4 regions of the Streptomyces sp. NPDC048718 genome follow, and region 1 is predicted to be linked to each of the others. Evidence: riboswitches for the same ligand, from Rfam matches in the RefSeq annotation. Region 1 holds a riboswitch; each other region holds the start of a gene.
The links. A riboswitch is a leader RNA that binds a small molecule or an ion and turns the genes downstream of it on or off. The one in region 1 is predicted to bind cobalamin.
Positions count from the first base shown of each region.

Region 1 (4,422 bases):
CGGGGCGTAGCACTGTTCCAGTGCCTCGTTGACGAAGCTCGCGCTGACGGCCGTCTCGGCCACTCGGTCGAAGTCGGTGTCCTTGGCCACGAAGTGGAACTCGCCACCGTCGCGCACGGTCCGCACGCCATGCCCGGAGACGTACACGAGCGCGAGTTCGTCCTCGTCGCAATCCTGCAGGAACTCGCCGATGGCCGACCGCATGTCGTCGGCGGTGAGATCGGGGAGGGTCCTGACGGAGACGAAGTTGCCGATGTTGCGGTGTGCCAGGACCTGGGAGAGACCCCAGACGTCCGCGCGTACGGACGCGAGCGACGGAAAACGGCCGTCGTCGTAGTGCTCGTTGCCGATCAGCAGGGCCCGGCGCTTGTGCAGGCGGGTCACGCCGAACCGCCATCTGGTGCGGAGCCGTTGTCCGACGCGGGGGCGGCGGCCGGTCCCGCGGCGGGATCCGGGCCGGGGCCTTCGATCGGCGGGGGACCGGCATCCGGCCCGGGGCCGTCACCGCCGGCGGTCCGGTCCAGGAACTCGCGGACGAGACGCTCCTGAGCGGCGTCCGGGCGTCCCGTGATCGCGACGGAATCGCCCGCGATGGTGACGTCGACCTTGCGGTGCCGGTCCTTGGCACACCATTCCTTGATCAGCGTGATCAGGACCTGGGACGTGGGGCGGGCGACAGCCGCGGTGACGGCTGCCCACAGAGCCACATCGCCGGCGCCCGCACCCTTGTGACCCGGCTCGCCCTTGTGACCCGGCTCGGCGGGCCCGTCGGTGTCGAGGAAGTCGACGACGAGGCCGTCGGTGGCGCGCAGCGTGTCAAGCAAATCCCGGGTGAGACGCTCCTGCCGGAGGGTGTCCCCGCCGGTGGGCACGATCAGTGTCCACCGCGATCCGCTGTCCCGCATTCGTTGCTCCCCGTGTACGTGTCCATGCCCGTGAGTGATCCCGGCCCGTCCGGAGACCTTTTCACGAGGGTGACCGCCGGTGACAAACCGGGGGCGGGGAAGGAACGGCATCCGGCCATCGTCGCCTCGCGTGGGTGGCGGGGGAGGGGGGAGGGCGCGGGGAGAACCCGGTCGTGGCATGCCGTACCGGAGCTTCGATGGGACCGTATGGGCGTCGAGGCACCGGCGGCCGACTCGACGCCGGGCCGGCCGCGCTTCTCGGAGCGACACCCCGAAAAGGGGCTGGGACCAGCGGCACGCGGAGCCAGGCCGGCCAAGCCCGGAGGGGCCGGGACGTGTGTGCGCCCCGGTCCCGCCGACGTCCCTCAGGTCATGCCCGAAGGAGCGGGAAACCGGTCAGGACAGGCCGGGGTTGGTCATGTCGAGCGCGGGCACGGGGCGGGGTGTTCCGTCGGCGTCGATCGCGACGAAGGTCAGGAACGCCGTGGCGACCTCGGTGGCGGGGGTGGAGTTGTTCCACCGCTCGGCCGTGACCCGCACCCCGACCGTCATGGAGGTCCGCCCGACCCGTTCGAGTCCGGCCTCCACGCTGAGCAGGTCGCCCGCCCGTACCGGGGTGAGGAAGGTCATACGGTCGACCGAGACGGTGACGGCCGGCCCGTCGGCGTGCCGGCCGGCGGCGGCCGCGGCGGCGTCGTCGATGAGCTTCATCATCACTCCGCCGTGGATGGTGCCGTACAGATTGGTGTCGTGGTCGCTCATGATGTGGGCGAGGACCACCCGGGAATCGTCCGGGGTCTTGGTCGGGCGGGCAGGGCTGGTGACGGGGGATTCGGCCACGTCAACTCTCCTTCGCGAGTCGCGGCAGGGCTTCTGCGCGCACCCCGGGGGCCGGTGCGCGGGCAGCGGGCAGGTCTTCGGACTCGCGGGCGCGTTCCCCGGCTCTCGCCGGCGGACTCCTACTGGCCGTCGCTTCCCAGGCCCTCGTGTGTGCCGGGCCCAGTGCGTATGACGGCGGTCGTTCCCACTCACCGCTGCGGGGCAGTCCCGGATTCCCACCGGGTTCCCTCTTACGACGCTCCCGTCCGGGGGATGGGGCGAACCAGCTGCCCTGCCAGCGTACGACAGCGAGCCCGCGCACTGCTCCCGTCGCGGAACCGGGATGTCCCGGGGCCGCGCCCCCGAGCCGTGCCGGCCACCCCGCGTGCCGTGACTGCCGTGGCTGCCGTCACCACCGTCCCGCTCACCCGCCTGCGAACCGAGCGCTCTCTACACTTCCCGGATGACCAGTGACGGATTTCAGCTCACGGTTCTGGGCAGCGCCACGCCCTACGCGAGCGAGCACAACCCGTGCTCCGGCTACCTCCTGACCGGCGCCGGTACCCGGGTCTGGGTGGACGCGGGCAGCGGGACGCTGGCGCGGCTGCAGAGGTACGCCCGGCTCGACGAGGTGGACGCGATCTGGATCTCGCATCTGCACGCCGACCACACCGCGGATCTGCTCACCGCGTACTACGCGGCGCTCTTCGCGGACATCCGGCTCGCCGCGCCCATCCCCCTCTACGGGCCGCCGGGCATCGCCGACCGGCTGGCCCGCTTCCTCACCAACGGCCCGACGCGCAGCCCCGTCGAGGCCGCCTTCGCCGTCCATGAGTTGTACGACGGACACGAGGCGCGCGTCGGTGAACTCGCCCTGACCAGCCGGGCGGTGGAGCACGGCATGCCGGCCTTCGCCCTGCGTGCCGAGGCCGGGGGCCGCTCGCTGGTCTACTCCGGGGACTCGGCGCCCTGCGCGAACCTCACGGAGCTGGCCGAGGAGTGCGACACCCTGCTGTGCGAGGCCGAGAGCGACCGGGCGCCGGCCGAGGGCGAGCAGACGCACCACACGCCCGAGGACGCCGCCGACACGGCCACCGCGGCTCGGGTGGGCCGGCTGATCATCACCCACGTCGGCCGTTTCCTGACACCGGGGCAGGCGGTGACGCGCGCCGCGGCCCGGTTCGATGGCGCCGTCGACTATGCCGAGCCCGGTGAGGTCTTCTCGATCGACCGCTCCCGAGGCCGCTCGGCGCGCTCCGGTCAGTCGATGCGCCCCTGGGGCGTGCCACTGGGCGGACGCTGAACGGCGAGGGCGTAGGCAGGCGGGTGACGCGCCTGGCGCAGGGCTCAACAGGCCGCCCCGTCACGCGAGATGAGGATCAGGGCAGTTCCAGCTCACCCATTCCCATCGTGCGCAGCGCGTGACCGCCCATCTCCAGATGGCCGGCCGGGTTCGGGTGTGCCGCCTTGTCCAGCCAGGCCATCGGGCCCTCCGTCCCGTGGTGCGCGGAGGCGTGCGGGATCCGGCCGGGCCGCCCCTCTCGCCTCGGCTCCCGACGCCCGGCCCCCGGCCCCGACTCCCGGACCCGACTCCCGACGGATCGCGAGAAGGGTCTTGGCCGTCTCCCCGATGGATGGAAGTCTGCTGATCATGAAGGTACTTGTGATCGGTGGGACGGTCTTTCTGGGCCGGGCGTTCGTCGACGAGGCGCTGCGGCGTGGGCACGAGGTGACGCTGTTCAACCGGGGGCGATCGGGGGAGACGCCCGTCGGCGTGGAGTCGGTGCGGGGCGATCGCGAGGACGAGGGCGCGCTGGCCGCGCTCGTGGAGGGGCGGCGCTGGGACTGGGTGGTCGACACGTGTGGATTCGAACCCCGGGTCGTACGGCGCTCGGTGCGGGCCCTGGCCGGGCACGCGGAGGCGTACGCCTTCGTGTCGTCGTTCCACGCGTACGCCGACTGGCCTGCCAAGGGCGTCGACGAGTCCTTTCCCCGGCACGCCTGCGCCGTGGACGCCTCGCCGGACGACGTGCCGTACAACGCGCTCAAGGCGGGCTGCGAGCGGGCCGTAGAGGAGGGCTTCCCGGGGCGCGCGCTGATCGTCAACCCCGGCATCATCGTCGGACCCGGCGAGCACGTCGGTCGTCTGCCCTGGTGGCTGGAGACCATCGCGCGCGGTGGTCGGGTGCCGGCCCCCGGAGCCCCGGACCGGGTGATGCAACTGGTCGACGCGCGGGACATCGCCGCCTTCCTGCTCGACCGGCTCGCCGAGGGTGACAGCGGGCGCTATCTGACCACCGGGGTGCCCGGCAACACCAGCATGGGCGAGTTGCTGGCCGCGTGCGTCGAGGCCACCGGATCGGAGGCCGAACTCGTCTGGGTCGACGAGCAGTTCTTGCTGGACCACGATGTCGCCCCGTGGTCGGAACTGCCGTTGTGGGCGCCGGACGTCCCGGAGTTCGCGGGTACGTGGACCCCGTCTTCAGCCAAGGCGCTCGCCGCCGGGATGCGCTGCCGTCCCGTCGCCGAGACCGTCGTGGACACCTGGCGGGCGCTCCAGGACGGCGGGTACCCGCCGCCGAAGTACCTTCAGGGGAAGATGCCGGTCGGCCTGGACGAGGGCAAGCGCGACGCCGTTCTGGCGGCCTGGGACGCCAGAGAGGTCAGGGGCTCCGGGAGTGCGCGGAGCTGAGGGGGC
Region 1 is NZ_JBICVG010000006.1:125,093-129,514, forward strand. It holds gene ACGFRB_RS13345 (AAA domain-containing protein) at 1-384, opposite strand, end outside; gene ACGFRB_RS13350 (hypothetical protein) at 381-905, opposite strand; gene ACGFRB_RS13355 (acyl-CoA thioesterase) at 1,302-1,745, opposite strand; cobalamin riboswitch at 1,796-2,027, opposite strand; gene ACGFRB_RS13360 (MBL fold metallo-hydrolase) at 2,188-3,027, shown strand; gene ACGFRB_RS13365 (NAD-dependent epimerase/dehydratase family protein) at 3,376-4,416, shown strand.

Region 2 (4,422 bases), on a different contig from region 1:
CGCGGGCAGCTTCGCCGGGTCCATGCTGCTGATCTGGGCGTACTCGTCGAGGAGTTGCTCAAGGCGGGCGATGTCGCCGTAGCTGTCGGCGCGGGCCATCGGCGGCACGAGATGGTCCACGAGAGTGGCGTGCGCGCGGCGCTTGGCCTGCGTCCCCTCGCCGGGGTCGTTGACGAGGAACGGGTAGACCAGCGGCAGATCGCCGAGCGCCGCGTCCGGCCCGCAGGCGGCGGACAGGCCCGCGTTCTTGCCGGGCAGCCACTCCAGGTTGCCGTGCTTGCCGAGGTGGATCATCGCGTCGGCGCCGAAGCCGCCGTCGTCGGCGCGCGCCGCGATCCAGCGGTAGGCGGCGAGATAGTGGTGCGAGGGCGGCAGATCCGGGTCGTGGTAGATCGCGATCGGGTTCTCGCCGAAGCCGCGCGGCGGCTGGATGAGGACCAGCAGATTCCCGCGCCGCAGCGCGGCGAGCACGATGTCGCCGTCGGGGTCGCCGCCCTGGGCCGCCCGGGAGCGGTCCAGGAACATCTCGCCGGGCGCCGGGCCCCAGTGCTCCTCGACCCCGGCGCGCAGCTCGGCGGGCAGCGCCGCGTACCAGCGCCGGTAGTCGGCGGCCGGGATCCGTACCGGGTTCGCGGCCAACTGCTCCTCGGTCAGCCAGTCCTGGTCGTGGCCGCCCGCGTCGATCAGCGCGCGGATCAGCTCGTCGCCGTCGCCGGAGATCAGGCCCGGGATGTCCTTCGCTGGCCCGAAGTCGTACCCCTCGGCGATGAGCCGGCGCAGCAGCGCGACGGCCGAGGCGGGAGTGTCGAGGCCGACCGCGTTGCCGATCCGGGAGTGCTTGGTCGGGTACGCGGAGAGGACCAGGGCCACCCTCTTCTCCGCGTTCGGGATGTGGCGCAGCCGGGCGTGCCGGACGGCGATCCCCGCGACCCGTGCGGCGCGTTCGGCGTCCGCCACGTACGCGGGCAGACCGTCCTCGTCGATCTCCTTGAAGGAGAACGGGACGGTGATCAGCCGGCCGTCGAACTCCGGTACGGCGACCTGGCTCGCGGCGTCCAGCGGCGACAGACCCTCGTCGTTCTCCTCCCAGGACGCCCGGGAGCCGGTCAGGCACAGCGCCTGGAGGACCGGTACGTCGAGCGCGGCGAGCGCGCCCGCGTCCCACGCCTCCTCGTCCCCGCCGGCCTGCGCCTCGGCGGGCCGGGTGCCGCCCGCCGCGAGGACCGTGGTGACGATCGCGTCGGCGTCGCCGAGCGCCGCGAGCAGCTCGGGCTCGGGGGCGCGCAGGGAGGCCACGTACAGCGGGACCGCCCGGCCGCCCGCGTCCTCGATCGCGTCGCAAAGGGCGCCGACGAAGGCGGTGTTGCCGCTCATGTGGTGGGCGCGGTAATAGAGCACCGCGATGGCGGGGGCGTCGGGCGCCGGGGCCGTGCGGGGCGTGCGGTCGAGGGGGCCCCAGGCGGGCGCCGGGGCCGGGGCCTCGAAGCCGTGGCCGGTGAGCAGGACCGTGTCGGAGAGGAACCGGGCCAGCTGGGCGAGGTTGGCGGGGCCACCGTGCGCGAGGTACGCGTGGGCCTCGGTGGCGACCCCGACCGGGACCGTGGACGCGGCCATGAGCTGGGCGTCCGGGGCCTGTTCGCCGCTGAGCACGACCACCGGGAGGCCACTGGCGAGGACCGTGTCCAGGCCCTCCTGCCAGGAGCGCACCCCGCCGAGGAGCCGGACGACGACCAGCGTGGCGCCGTCGAGGAGCGCCGGGAGGTCGGCGAGCGGGAGGCGGGAGGGGTTGGCGAAGCGGTACGTCAGAGGGGCGGCCGAGGCGTCGGCGGCGCCGGATTCGGTGGTGGTTGTGGCGGCCGGGTCGGGACCGGCGGCCGGGGAGGCAGCGGACGTGGACGCGGCGGACACGGCGGACGCGGCGGCGTTCGCCGCACGGGCGCTGAGCAGGTCGGTGTCGGAATGCGACAGCAGAACGAGCATGGCGAGGCTCGGCCCTTCCTCGGGGTATCCGCGCCCCGGGTGGTCGTTGGATGGCGGGAGTTCCTGACTCACCGGACACCCGAGGCTCGGGGCCGGCTCACAGTGGCGGGACCGCGCCGGAATCTCACCGGGCTTCCTCCCCGGGGTCCTGGGACCCCATGCCGGTCTGCATCCTAGAACGAGTGGTCGGCGGAGCGGGAGGGGTGGTCCGTCACCCCCGGTTGCCGGGCCATCGCGCATAGGTATGCTCGCCGCCATGCCGCCCACTCCCGACACCTCACCCAAGCCGGGCGAACCTCCCATACGGGACCGTGGCGACGCGTGCCCCGGGGCGCTCCGGTTGCATGTCGCCGCTGATGGATTTCTTGCCCGACTGCGCTTGCCCGCAGGCAAGTTGACGCATGATCAGATCGAGTTGCTGGCTTCCGTTTCCGAGTCTCTCGGGGACGGCGCCGTCAGCATCACCTCGCGCGGCAACGTGGAGCTGCGCGGCCTGCCGGACGGCTCGGCGAGCACCCTCGCCGACCGCCTCGGACCCGGCGGACTGCTCCCCTCGCCGACCCACGAGCGGGTCCGCAACATCGTCGCCTCACCGGCCGCCGGACTCGACGGAGCCGGCCATGCCGACGTGCACGCCTGGGCCCGTGACCTGGACCGACTGCTGTGCGCGGAGCCCCGCGCGGCCGCCCTCTCGGGGCGTTTCCTGTTCGTCCTGGACGACGGGCGCGGCGATGTCGCCGGACTCGGCGGCGATGTGACCTTGATCGCAGAACCGGGCGGCGCGTCCGCCCTGCTCCGGGTCGGGGACCGGACGCTGCGGATCGCCGCCGGGCACGCGCCCCGGGCCGCCCTCGCCGCCGCCCTCGCCTTCCTCGCCGCCGCCGAGGCGGCCGGCACCGGGGCGTGGCGGGTCGGCGAGTTGCCGGCCGGGGCGGCCGAGGCCGTCGACCTGAGCGGTGCGGGCGGGCAGCCCGTACCCGTACCGCCCCCGCTGCCCTCCGGCCCCCCGCCCGCACCCGGCCCGCTCGGCCCGCGCGCCGTGTCCGTCCTCGCCCCCCTCGGCCGGCTGACCGCCGCGCAGTTGCGGGCGCTGCTGCCCGCGGCGGAGGTACGGCTGACGCCCTGGCGCGGGGCGGTCGTCGTGACCCACGAGCAGGGGGTGGAGCCCGGGCACGTAAGCGAGTCGGAGCCCGCGTCCGCGTCCGAGCGCGCGCCCGAACCGCTCGCGCACCTCGCACGCCTCGCCTCGGCCGGCCTGATCACCCGCCCCGACGCCCCCGGCGCCGGAGTCACCGCCTGCACCGGTCTGCCCGGCTGCGCCAAGTCCCTGGCGGACGTACGGGCGGACGCCGCCCGCGCCCTCGCCGTACCCGCCGGTGCGCTGCCCGTGCACTTCGCCGGCTGCGCCCGGCGCTGCGGGCACCCGCGCGGCACCTGGGTCGACGTCCTCGCGACCGCGTCCGAGGCCGCGCCCGAGACCGCGACCGAGGCCGAGACCACCAGGGACGGCGCGTACCTGGTGGACGGCGCCCCCACCCCCCGTACCGCCCTGCCCGGCGCGGTCGCCACCGCCCGTACCGCCCGTACCGCCGGCGCCGGCCCATCCGCCCTCACCGCCCGCGCGGCTTACACGACCCCCACGAGATGAGCGAGAGCCCCACGATGTTCGAGTACGAGAAGGACGGCGCGGAGATCTACCGTCGTTCCTTCGCCACGATCCGGTCCGAGGCCGCGGCGGATCTCGCGGGCCTGCCCGACGACGTCGCCACGGTCGCCGTCCGGATGATCCACGCCTGCGGCATGACCGACCTCGTCCGGGACATCGCCCACTCGCCCGGCGTCGTCGCCGCCGCGCGCGCCGCACTGCGCGCCGGGGCGCCCATCCTGTGCGACGCGCGGATGGTCGCCAGCGGTGTCACCCGCAAGCGGCTGCCCGCCGACAACGACGTGCTGTGCATGCTCTCCGACCCGGCCGTACCCGCGCTCGCCGCCGAGCTGGGCACGACCCGTTCCGCCGCCGCCCTGGAGCTGTGGCGCGACAAGTTGGCGGGTTCGGTCGTCGCGGTCGGCAACGCGCCCACCGCCCTCTTCCACCTCCTGGAGATGGTCGCGAACGGCGCCGGGAAGCCCGCCGCCGTCCTCGGCATCCCGGTCGGCTTCATCGGCGCCGCCGAGTCCAAGGACGCGCTCGCCGCGAACGAACTCGGCCTCGAATACCTGGTGGTGCGGGGCCGGCGCGGCGGCAGCGCCATGACGGCCGCCGCCCTCAACGCCCTCGCGCACGAAGCGGAGATCCAGGCATGAGCACCCCTGTCCCGTCCACGACTCCCGGCAAGCTGTACGGGGTCGGGCTCGGCCCCGGCGACCCCGACCTGATGACGGTCGCGGCGGTCCGCGCGATAGCGGAGGCCGACGTGGTCGCGTACCACTCGGCCCGGCACG
Region 2 is NZ_JBICVG010000008.1:334,168-338,589, reverse strand. It holds gene cobN (cobaltochelatase subunit CobN) at 1-1,980, opposite strand, end outside; cobalamin riboswitch at 2,019-2,155, opposite strand; gene ACGFRB_RS18180 (cobalamin biosynthesis protein CobG) at 2,396-3,628, shown strand; gene ACGFRB_RS18175 (precorrin-8X methylmutase) at 3,625-4,284, shown strand; gene ACGFRB_RS18170 (precorrin-2 C(20)-methyltransferase) at 4,281-4,422, shown strand, end outside.
Region 2: another riboswitch for cobalamin. It lies ahead of cobN (cobaltochelatase subunit CobN); the one in region 1 lies ahead of ACGFRB_RS13355 (acyl-CoA thioesterase).

Region 3 (4,422 bases), on a different contig from region 1:
GAGGACCGGGGAGTCGAGGACGAGCCCGCGGATCCGGCCACGCACGCCGGAGTGCGCGGCGGCGTACAGGGCCATCGAGGCGCCGGTGCCGAAGCCGTGCAGGATGACCTGGGCCGCGCCGCGGCGGACGGCGTAGCGGATGGCCGCGTCGACGTCGCGCCACTCGGAGTCGCCGAGGTGGGCGAGTCCGTCGGGGGACGGCGGGGCGCCCGGGTCGCCTCGGTAGGCGGGAATGAGGACGGGGACGCGGCGGCGGTGGAAGAAGGGGACGAGATTGAGCGGGTGCTCGCGGGTGGTGCCGAGCCCGTGCAGGGCGATCACCCAGGTGCCGCGGGCGCCGGGGACGAGCCAGGCGGGCAGGGGGCCGAGTTCGCCGGGGATCTGGACGTCCTCGTAGCCGACGGCGAGGGCGGTTTCGGGGGTGCCTCGGTGGAGCTGGGGGGTGAGCCGGACCCGGGCGCCGGCGGCGGGGATGCCGGACTCGATCCGTTCGAGGCGGCGCACCACGGTGTCGGCGGCGTGCGGGACCCGGTCGAGGACGGGGCCGACGACGGCGTGCAGGCCGTCGCCGCCGTCGATGCCGTACGTGCCGGGGCGCAGCGTGGCCAGGCTGCGGGTGAGGGTGATCCGGTCGGGGTCGGCGGAATGGACGGTGAGCCGTGGTTCGCCGGGGAAGGGGCGTCCGGGCGGCGCGCCGAGGGCGACGTCGCAGGCGTACCGGCCGGCCGCCACCGCGGCCGCGCCGAGACCGAGCACTGTGGTGACGGCCGCTGCCGCCGCTGTAGCCGGGCGCACGCTCCCAGTGTCGGCGGGGCCCGCGCACCCTGCCATCGGACGCTCTCGTTCGAGTGACAAGGGTCTCGCCGACGGGGTCCTTCGTACGAGTGAAGGCCGACCGAGGGGCGTCCAGGGGGTGATACGGGGAGGGAACGGGAGGAGTGCCGCACCCCGGTTCGGCCCTTGGGAGGCCCCGGATGACCCGTGGTTACAGGGCGACCGCATCGTGGACGCCGTCCGGTCCGGAACACGGATCGCGCACAACCGGAATCTTCCGAACCCGGTTCGGGACACCACCGCGCCCGGCCCAGTTCACCTTCCGTTCACTCAGGTTGCCTAGGTTCGACGCGCCACTGACGTCAAACGATTGCCTGGGTAAATGGAACACATCACGCTGCTGCTCGCCATTGTGGTCGTGACAGCTCTCGTGTTCGATTTCACGAACGGTTTCCACGACACCGCCAACGCGATGGCGACGACCATCTCGACCGGTGCTCTCAAGCCCAAGACGGCGGTGGCCATGTCCGCCGTGCTGAACCTCGTCGGCGCCTTCCTCTCCGTGGAGGTCGCCAAGACGATCTCCGGCGGCATCATCAACGAAGAGGGCATCCGCACCGAAGTGATCTTCGCGGCGCTCGTCGGCGCCATCCTGTGGAATCTGCTGACCTGGCTGCTCGGCCTTCCGTCGAGCTCCTCGCACGCGCTGTTCGGCGGCCTCATCGGCGCCGCGGTGATGTCCGCCGGCTGGTCCGCGGTCAACGGCTCGACCATCGTCACCAAGGTCCTGCTCCCCGCGGTCGCCGCCCCGATCGTCGCCGGCCTCGCCGCGATGGTGGCCACCAAGCTGACGTACCGCATCAACGCCGCCCCCGAGGCCAAGGCCACGGCCAAGGGCTTCCGGGCCGGCCAGATCGCCTCCGCCGGTCTCGTCTCGCTCGCCCACGGCACCAACGACGCCCAGAAGACGATGGGCATCATCACCCTCGCCCTGGTCGCCAACGGCGTCCTCGTCCCCGGCTCCAACCCGCCGGTCTGGGTCATCGCCTCCGCCGGTGTCGCGATCGCGCTCGGCACCTACCTCGGCGGCTGGCGCATCATCCGCACCATGGGCAAGGGCCTCACCGACCTCCAGCCGCAGCAGGGCTTCGCCGCCCAGACCAGCGCCGCGACGGTCATCCTGGCCTCCTCGCACCTCGGCTTCTCCCTCTCCACCACCCAGTCCTGCTCGGGTGCCGTGATGGGCGCGGGCCTCGGCCGCAAGGGCGGTGTCGTCCGCTGGTCGACCGCCACCCGGATGTTCGCCGCCTGGGGTCTGACCCTGCCCGCCGCGGGCCTGGTCGGCGCCGGCGCCGAGTTCCTCACCAAGCAGGGCGACTGGGGCATCGTCACCGTCGCCGTCCTGCTGATCGCGGGCTCCGGAGTGATCTGGTCGCTGTCCCGCCGCAAGCCGGTCGACCAGCACAACGTGACCGCCGACGACCTCGACGCCCCGGCCGCTGCCGACGTCGAGCCGGCGGGTGTCGTCACCACCGCCATCGCGGCCGTCACCCCGCCCCCGCCGGCCGGCTCCGTCGCCGCCGTCAAGGACGAGGCCCTGAAGACCACCATCCCCTCCCCCGGCCCGACGGACCCGGCCGCCCCGCCGGCCGCTCCCGCCGCCGCGGTCTAAGGAACTGGAAGCACGCACATGAAGATCGACTGGGCAGCTCTCGGCTCCGTCTTCGGAGTCAGCCTCGTGACCACCGTCGCCCTCGTGGGCCTGTTCACCCTCGGTGTCGCCGCGCTCGCCAAGCAGGAGCGGGCCACCGCCGCGGGCGGCTCGGCCACTCTGGCCCGTACCGGCGCGTACGCCTGCTTCGCGCTCTGCGCGGCCGCCGTGGCCTACGGCATCTACCTGATCGTCGCCTGACCGGACACCGACGAGCACCACGAACACGCGCGCACACCACGCCGTCTGGGCGGCCCCACCTCCGGGTGGGGCCGCCCAGACGGCGTATGCGGGTTCGTGGCACTGCGCACAGTGACCAGGCGCAGGTCAAGCGCGGGTTGACGGGCCTTCCGGCCGCGTGGTGGACTGCCGGGGCCATTACGGCGGCATGGGGAGGAAGTCCGGTGTGATTCCGGCACGGTCCCGCCACTGTGACCGGTCCTCGCGGCCGGGAGTCAGGAACTCTCGCCGCCGATCACGTCGATCCAGGGCGCGGACCCTGAGTGAGGACACTGTGCCATGCCCGGCAACGGCTCCAGGACACCCCGAACCCGCCGCTTCTCCTCTCCCGCGGCCTCCCGCACCCGCTCTCCCCGTCTCTTCGCGTACGGAGCGGCCGCCGGCCTCGCCGCCGATCTGCTCGTGGGCGATCCCCGGCGCGGTCATCCGGTCGCCGCGTTCGGCCGGGCGGCGGGCGCCGTCGAGCACCGGATGCACCGGGACCACCGCGGCCGGGGCGCCCTCTACACCGCGCTGTGCGCCGGCTCCGCCGTGGCGCTCGGCGCCGTCGCGACCCGCGCGGTACGGGGCAGCGCCACCGCCACCGCCGCGCTGACCGCCGCCTCCGTGTGGGCCGTCGTCGGCGGGACGACGCTGGGCCGCGAGGCGCGCGCCATCGGCGGGGCGCTCGAAGCCGGGGATCTGGGGGTCGCCCGGGAGCGCATGCCGCATCTGGTCGGGCGCGACCCACAGGCGCTGGACGGGCCCGCGATGGCCCGCGCGGTCGTCGAGTCGGTCGCCGAGAACACCTCGGACGCCGTCGTCGGCGCCCTCTTCTGGGGCGCGGTCGCCGGTGTGCCGGGGCTGCTCGGGTTCCGGGCGGTCAACACGCTGGACGCGATGGTGGGCCACAAGTCCCCGCGCCACCGCCGGTTCGGCTGGGCCTCGGCCCGGCTCGACGATGTGGCGGGCTGGCCGGGTGCCCGGCTGACGGCCGTCCTCGCCACCGTCGCGGGCGACGATCCGCGCGGGGCGCTGCGGGCCTGGCGGGCGGACGCCGCCCGGCATCCGAGCCCCAACGCCGGCCCGGTGGAGGCCGCGTTCGCGGGGGCGCTCGGCGTCCGGCTCGGCGGCACCCTGTCGTACGGCGGGCGGGTCGAGCACCGGCCGGTGCTGAACGCGGCGGGACGGCCCGTCGAGGTCGCGGACATCGACCGGGCGGTACGGCTGTCGCGCCGGGTGACCTGGCTGACCCTGGCCGGCTGTGCCGGCGGCCGGCTCCTCGCGGGCGCGCTGCGCCGGCGCGGGGGTGCGGCGTGAGGGGCGGCGGTACGACGAAGGGCACGGCGGGCCGGAGCGGAGCGCGGGGCGGCGGGCTGCTCGTCGCGGGCACCACGTCCGACGCGGGCAAGAGCGTCGTCACGGCGGGGATCTGCCGGTGGCTGGTCCGCCAGGGCCTGAAGGTCGCGCCGTTCAAGGGCCAGAACATGTCCCTGAACTCCTTCGTGACCCGGGACGGCGCCGAGATCGGCCGCGCCCAGGCGATGCAGGCGCGGGCCGCGCGGGTCGAGCCGACCGCGCTGATGAACCCGGTGCTGCTCAAGCCCGGCAGCGACCGGTCCAGCCAGGTCGTCCTGATGGGCAAGCCGGTCGGCGAGATGAGCGCCCGCGGGTTCTTCGGGCGGGCCGGGCGGGCCGGGCAGACCAGTGGGTCCGAA
Region 3 is NZ_JBICVG010000027.1:38,245-42,666, forward strand. It holds gene ACGFRB_RS32495 (alpha/beta hydrolase) at 1-795, opposite strand, end outside; gene ACGFRB_RS32500 (anion permease) at 1,157-2,446, shown strand; gene ACGFRB_RS32505 (hypothetical protein) at 2,465-2,686, shown strand; cobalamin riboswitch at 2,839-2,973, shown strand; gene ACGFRB_RS32510 (cobalamin biosynthesis protein) at 3,005-4,024, shown strand; gene ACGFRB_RS32515 (cobyric acid synthase) at 4,021-4,422, shown strand, end outside.
Region 3: another riboswitch for cobalamin. It lies ahead of ACGFRB_RS32510 (cobalamin biosynthesis protein); the one in region 1 lies ahead of ACGFRB_RS13355 (acyl-CoA thioesterase).

Region 4 (4,422 bases), on a different contig from region 1:
CCCGCCCGCAGCACCACGAGGTGATCGCAGTACATCGCCGCCAGGTTCAGATCGTGCAGCGCGACGACGGTGGTCAGGTCCGGGCCCGGCTCCGAGACCAGTTCCAGCAGGTCCAGTTGGTGGCGTACGTCCAGATGGTTGGTGGGCTCGTCGAGCAGCAGCTCGCGCGGTTCCTGGGCGAGCGCCCGGGCGATCTGGACCCGCTGCCGCTCGCCGCCCGAGAGGGTGCGCCAGGTCCGGTCCGCCCGGTCGGCGAGTCCGGTACGGGCCAGCGCCGAGCGCACCGCCGTCTCGTCGGCCGCCGAAGGCGGCGCCCACGCCCGGCGGTGCGGGATCCGGCCGAGCCGTACCACCTCGGCCACCGTCAGATCGACCTGGGTGTCGGCGTGCTGCTCGACCGTGGCCAGGCGCCTGGCCACGGCGCGCCGGGACAGACCGCCCAGGGGATCGCCGTCGAGCGTGACGACCCCGGTGTCCGGGGCCAGGATCCCGGCGAGCAGCCGCAGCAGGGTGGACTTGCCCGAGCCGTTCGGGCCGAGCAGACCGGTGACCGTGCCCGGACGCGCCACGATGCTCACCCCGTCGACGACGAGGACACCGCCCGCCGAGCGCGCGACCCGGTCGGCCCGCAGCCCGCCCCGCCCGGCCGCCGCCACCCCGCTCACCGCCCGCCTCGCGCGTGCGTACGGGACAGGACGAGAACGAAGACCGGCACCCCGATCAGCGAGGTCACCACGCCGACCGGCACCTCCTGCGGGTCGAGTACGGTACGGGCCACGGTGTCGGCCCAGACCAGAAAGACCGCCCCGGCCACCGCCGTCAGCGGCAGCAGCCGGGCGTGCCCGGGACCGGTCAGCGCCCGGACCGCGTGCGGCAGGACCAGGCCGACGAAGCCGATCGCCCCCGCCGAGGAGACCAGCACGGCGGTGAGCAGCGCGGTCACCGACAGCAGGATCATCCGGGTCCGGGCCACCTGTACCCCGAGCGACGTCGCGGCGTCCTCGCCGAACGCGAGGGCGTCCAGCGTCCGTACGGATCCGCCGCACACCAGCAGGGCCGCCACCAGCGCCGCGCAGCCGGCGCCGGCATCGGTCCAGTCGGCGCCGGCGAGCGAGCCGAGCAGCCAGAACAGCACTCCGCGGGTGGTCTCCGCGTCGGCGGCGGTCATCACCACGAACGAGGTGAGCGCGGAGAACAGCTGCATCACGGCGACCCCGGCGAGCACGACCCGGTCCGTCCCGCCGCCGAGGACCCGGCCGAGCGACACGACCAGCGCGAACGAGCAGACCGCGCCGAGGAACGCGCCCCCGGTGACGGACAGCGCGCCCCCGCCGAGGCCGAGCACCACGACCGCGACCGCCCCGGTCGACGCGCCCGAGGAGACACCCAGGACGAACGGATCGGCGAGCGGATTGCGCAGCAGCGACTGCAGCACCGCGCCGCACACCGCGAGCCCGGCGCCGCACACGGCCGCGAGCAGGGTCCGGGGCAGCCGCAGGTTCCAGACGATGCCGTCCCGGATCGGGGTGAGTCCCGAGGAGCCGCCCGACAGGTGGGCGGTGACCACGGAGCGCACCTCGGCCACCCGGATGTCGGTGGGGCCGATGGTGAGGGCGACGGCGACCGACGCGCACAGCAGCGCGATCCCCGCCGCCCCGGCGACCGGTGACAGCAGCCGGGGCCGGGACCGGAACCACGTCCTGGGCCGGAACCACGTCCTGGGCCGGAACCACGTCCTGGGCCGGGACCGGGTCACTTCGCGAATCCGTACGTCCGCAGTGCGGCGGCCACCTTCTCGATGCTCTCGACGGTGCGCGGGGTGGGGTTCAGCGCCTGGCCGCCGAGGATCACGTACCGCTTCTTCCGTACCGCCGTCATGTTCCTGGTGACGGGGTGGGATTCCAGGAACTCGATCTTCTTTGCGGCGCTCTCGGCGGACTGCGCCTTGCGGGTCAGATCGGCGATCACCAGGACGTCCGGGTCCCGCTCGGCCACCGTCTCCCAGTTGATCTGAGGCCATTCCTCATGGGTGTCGTCGAAGACGTTGCGCACCCCGAGGGTCCGGCTGACGATCCCGGGCGCTCCGCAGCAGCCGGCCATGTACGGCCCCTGTGAGTCGGAGTACCAGTACAGGACGGAGGCGCGCCCGAAGCCCGCGCCCGCCGTCGCCTTCGTGACCCGGTCCCGCAGCTCGCCGACGAGTTCCCCGGCGCGCTCGGGCACCCCGAACACCCGGCCCAGGTCGCGTATCTCGCCGTACACGTCGTCCATCGTCAGCGGCCGGGTACGGACCCCGTCGCCGTCACCGCTGTTGTCCTTGCCGACGCAGTCGGAGGGGGAGAGATACGTGGGCACGCCGAGGGCGCCGAACCGCTCGCGGGGCGCCACGCCGCCCTTGCCCAGGGTGTAGAGGAACGAGGCGCTGACGAAGTCGGGTTCGGTGTCCAGCACCTTCTCGAAGGAGGGATAGCGCTCGGCGAGCCGGGGGACCTTGGCGTTCTCTTTCTCCAGGCCCTTGAGCACCGGGTCCGTCCAGGTGGCCGTGCCCACCATGCGGTCGGCGAGCCCGAGCGCCAGCAGGATCTCGGCCGAGCCCTGGTCGAGGGCGACGGCCCGGCTCGGCGGGCGGTCGATCGTGATCCGCTGTCCGCAGTTGTCGAGCGCCACCGGATAGCCGGAGGCGGCCCCCGCCCCCGCCGCCGAGGACGCGGGAGCCGGAGCGGCGGCCGGCGGCCTGCCGGCGCCGCAGCCGGTGAGGAGTACGGCACCGGCCAGAAGCGGCACGGCGAAACGGGCGGGGTGTGCGAGGGGCACGGGAGAGTCCTCTGTGTCCACGGCTCATGCGCGAAGCCTGTCGTACGGTGCTCCCCGGACCGCCTGTCAGGGCGCCGGGGCCGCCAGCAGGTCTTCGGACTCGGGTTCGTCCGGACGGAACGCCTTCCCAGGTCCGTCGGGACCCAGTGGCCGTGCTCCGCCCGTCACCCTTACCGCTGCGCGTCAGTTCCGGACTCCCACCGGATTCCCTGACCCGTGTACCTACGTTGTTCGTACGTACAAAGGTGCGACTGGCCTGGGCAAATTACCACAGGCTTGACAATCGACAGGGGGCCGCACCGGTGGTCCCCGGCCGTCGCCCGGCGCCGTCACCGGTGCCGATCGCGTATCAAAAGGGGCCCCTCCGTGGGGAACGGACGCGCGGTCAGGCACACTCTGCGGGGACTGGCCCCTTCGACTGAGGATGACCGCGCATGATCACGCTGACCAAGGAAGACGGCCCCGCGGACCTGGACGGGGTGACCCATCTGTCCATCGGTGTCTCCTGGGACCCCACCGCCGGCAGCTCCGGCGGCGTGCTGGGCCGGCTGCGCCGCAAGACCGGCACCGACCTCGACCTGATCGCCATCGCCATGCAGGGCGGCGACCCGGTCCGGCTCGCCGGGCTCGACTCGCTCGACCCGATGGGCAACGGTTCGCTGCTGCACAGCGGCGACAACCAGACCGGCCACGGCGACGGCGACGACGAGACGGTGACCGTCGAGTTCGCCAAGCTCCCGGCGCCCATCACGTCGATCGTGTTCGTCGCCGCCGCGTACAAGAAGGGCAGCTCCTTCCAGAAGGCCCGCAACATCAGCTTCAAGGTCTACGACGCGACCGGCGGCAGCTCCCAGCAGGTCGCCGACATCTGGCCCAGCCTGCTGACCCAGGACAACGCCTGCGCCGTGGCCAAGGCGACCAGGATAGGCGGCGTCTGGAAGCTCGAAGTGATCAACGAGACGGGCAAGATCAAGCAGGGCGACGAGCACGCCCTGATGCGCTTCGCGGTCAGCAAGTAGCCGGTCCCCAAGGCGGTGTACGGGCGAAGGCGAAGCCCCCGTGCACCGCCTCCGTACACCTGGCTCGCCCGGCACCCTGCGCGTCCTTTACGCGGGGCCCTCCGCGCGGCCCCGCTCCCACCGCGTCCGCCGGAGTGGCGAGCGGGCCGCCAAGTGGTCGGAAATCGCCTCCCGATCGAGTGAGCCGGGAGATGCGCCGCCGTCCGCGCCGCCCGGGATGTCCGACGATCGCCAGGGGTGTCCGGCACCCGCCTGCCGTCCGGTGCGGGGCCTTCCCCGACGATCCGGAAGGGCGGCCATGCGCGTTCTGCTCATCGCCAGCGGCTACAACTCCCTCACCCAGCGGGTCAGGGCCGAGCTGGGGGACCGCGGGCACGCCGTCTCCGTCGAGATCACCCCCGACGGGGACGCGGTACGGGCCGCCGTCGGACGGCACACGCCCGACCTGGTCCTCGCCCCCATGCTGAAGACCGTCGTGCCCCGCGACGTGTGGTCCGGCCGCCCCTGTCTGATCGTCCATCCGGGGCCGGTGGGCGACCGCGGACCGTCCTCGCTGGACCGGGCGATCCTCGAGGGCGCCACCGAGTGG
Region 4 is NZ_JBICVG010000014.1:31,828-36,249, reverse strand. It holds gene ACGFRB_RS24880 (ABC transporter ATP-binding protein) at 1-665, opposite strand, end outside; gene ACGFRB_RS24875 (iron chelate uptake ABC transporter family permease subunit) at 662-1,675, opposite strand; gene ACGFRB_RS24870 (ABC transporter substrate-binding protein) at 1,753-2,814, opposite strand; cobalamin riboswitch at 2,882-3,085, opposite strand; gene ACGFRB_RS24865 (TerD family protein) at 3,249-3,833, shown strand; gene ACGFRB_RS24860 (enoyl-CoA hydratase-related protein) at 4,132-4,422, shown strand, end outside.
Region 4: another riboswitch for cobalamin. It lies ahead of ACGFRB_RS24870 (ABC transporter substrate-binding protein); the one in region 1 lies ahead of ACGFRB_RS13355 (acyl-CoA thioesterase).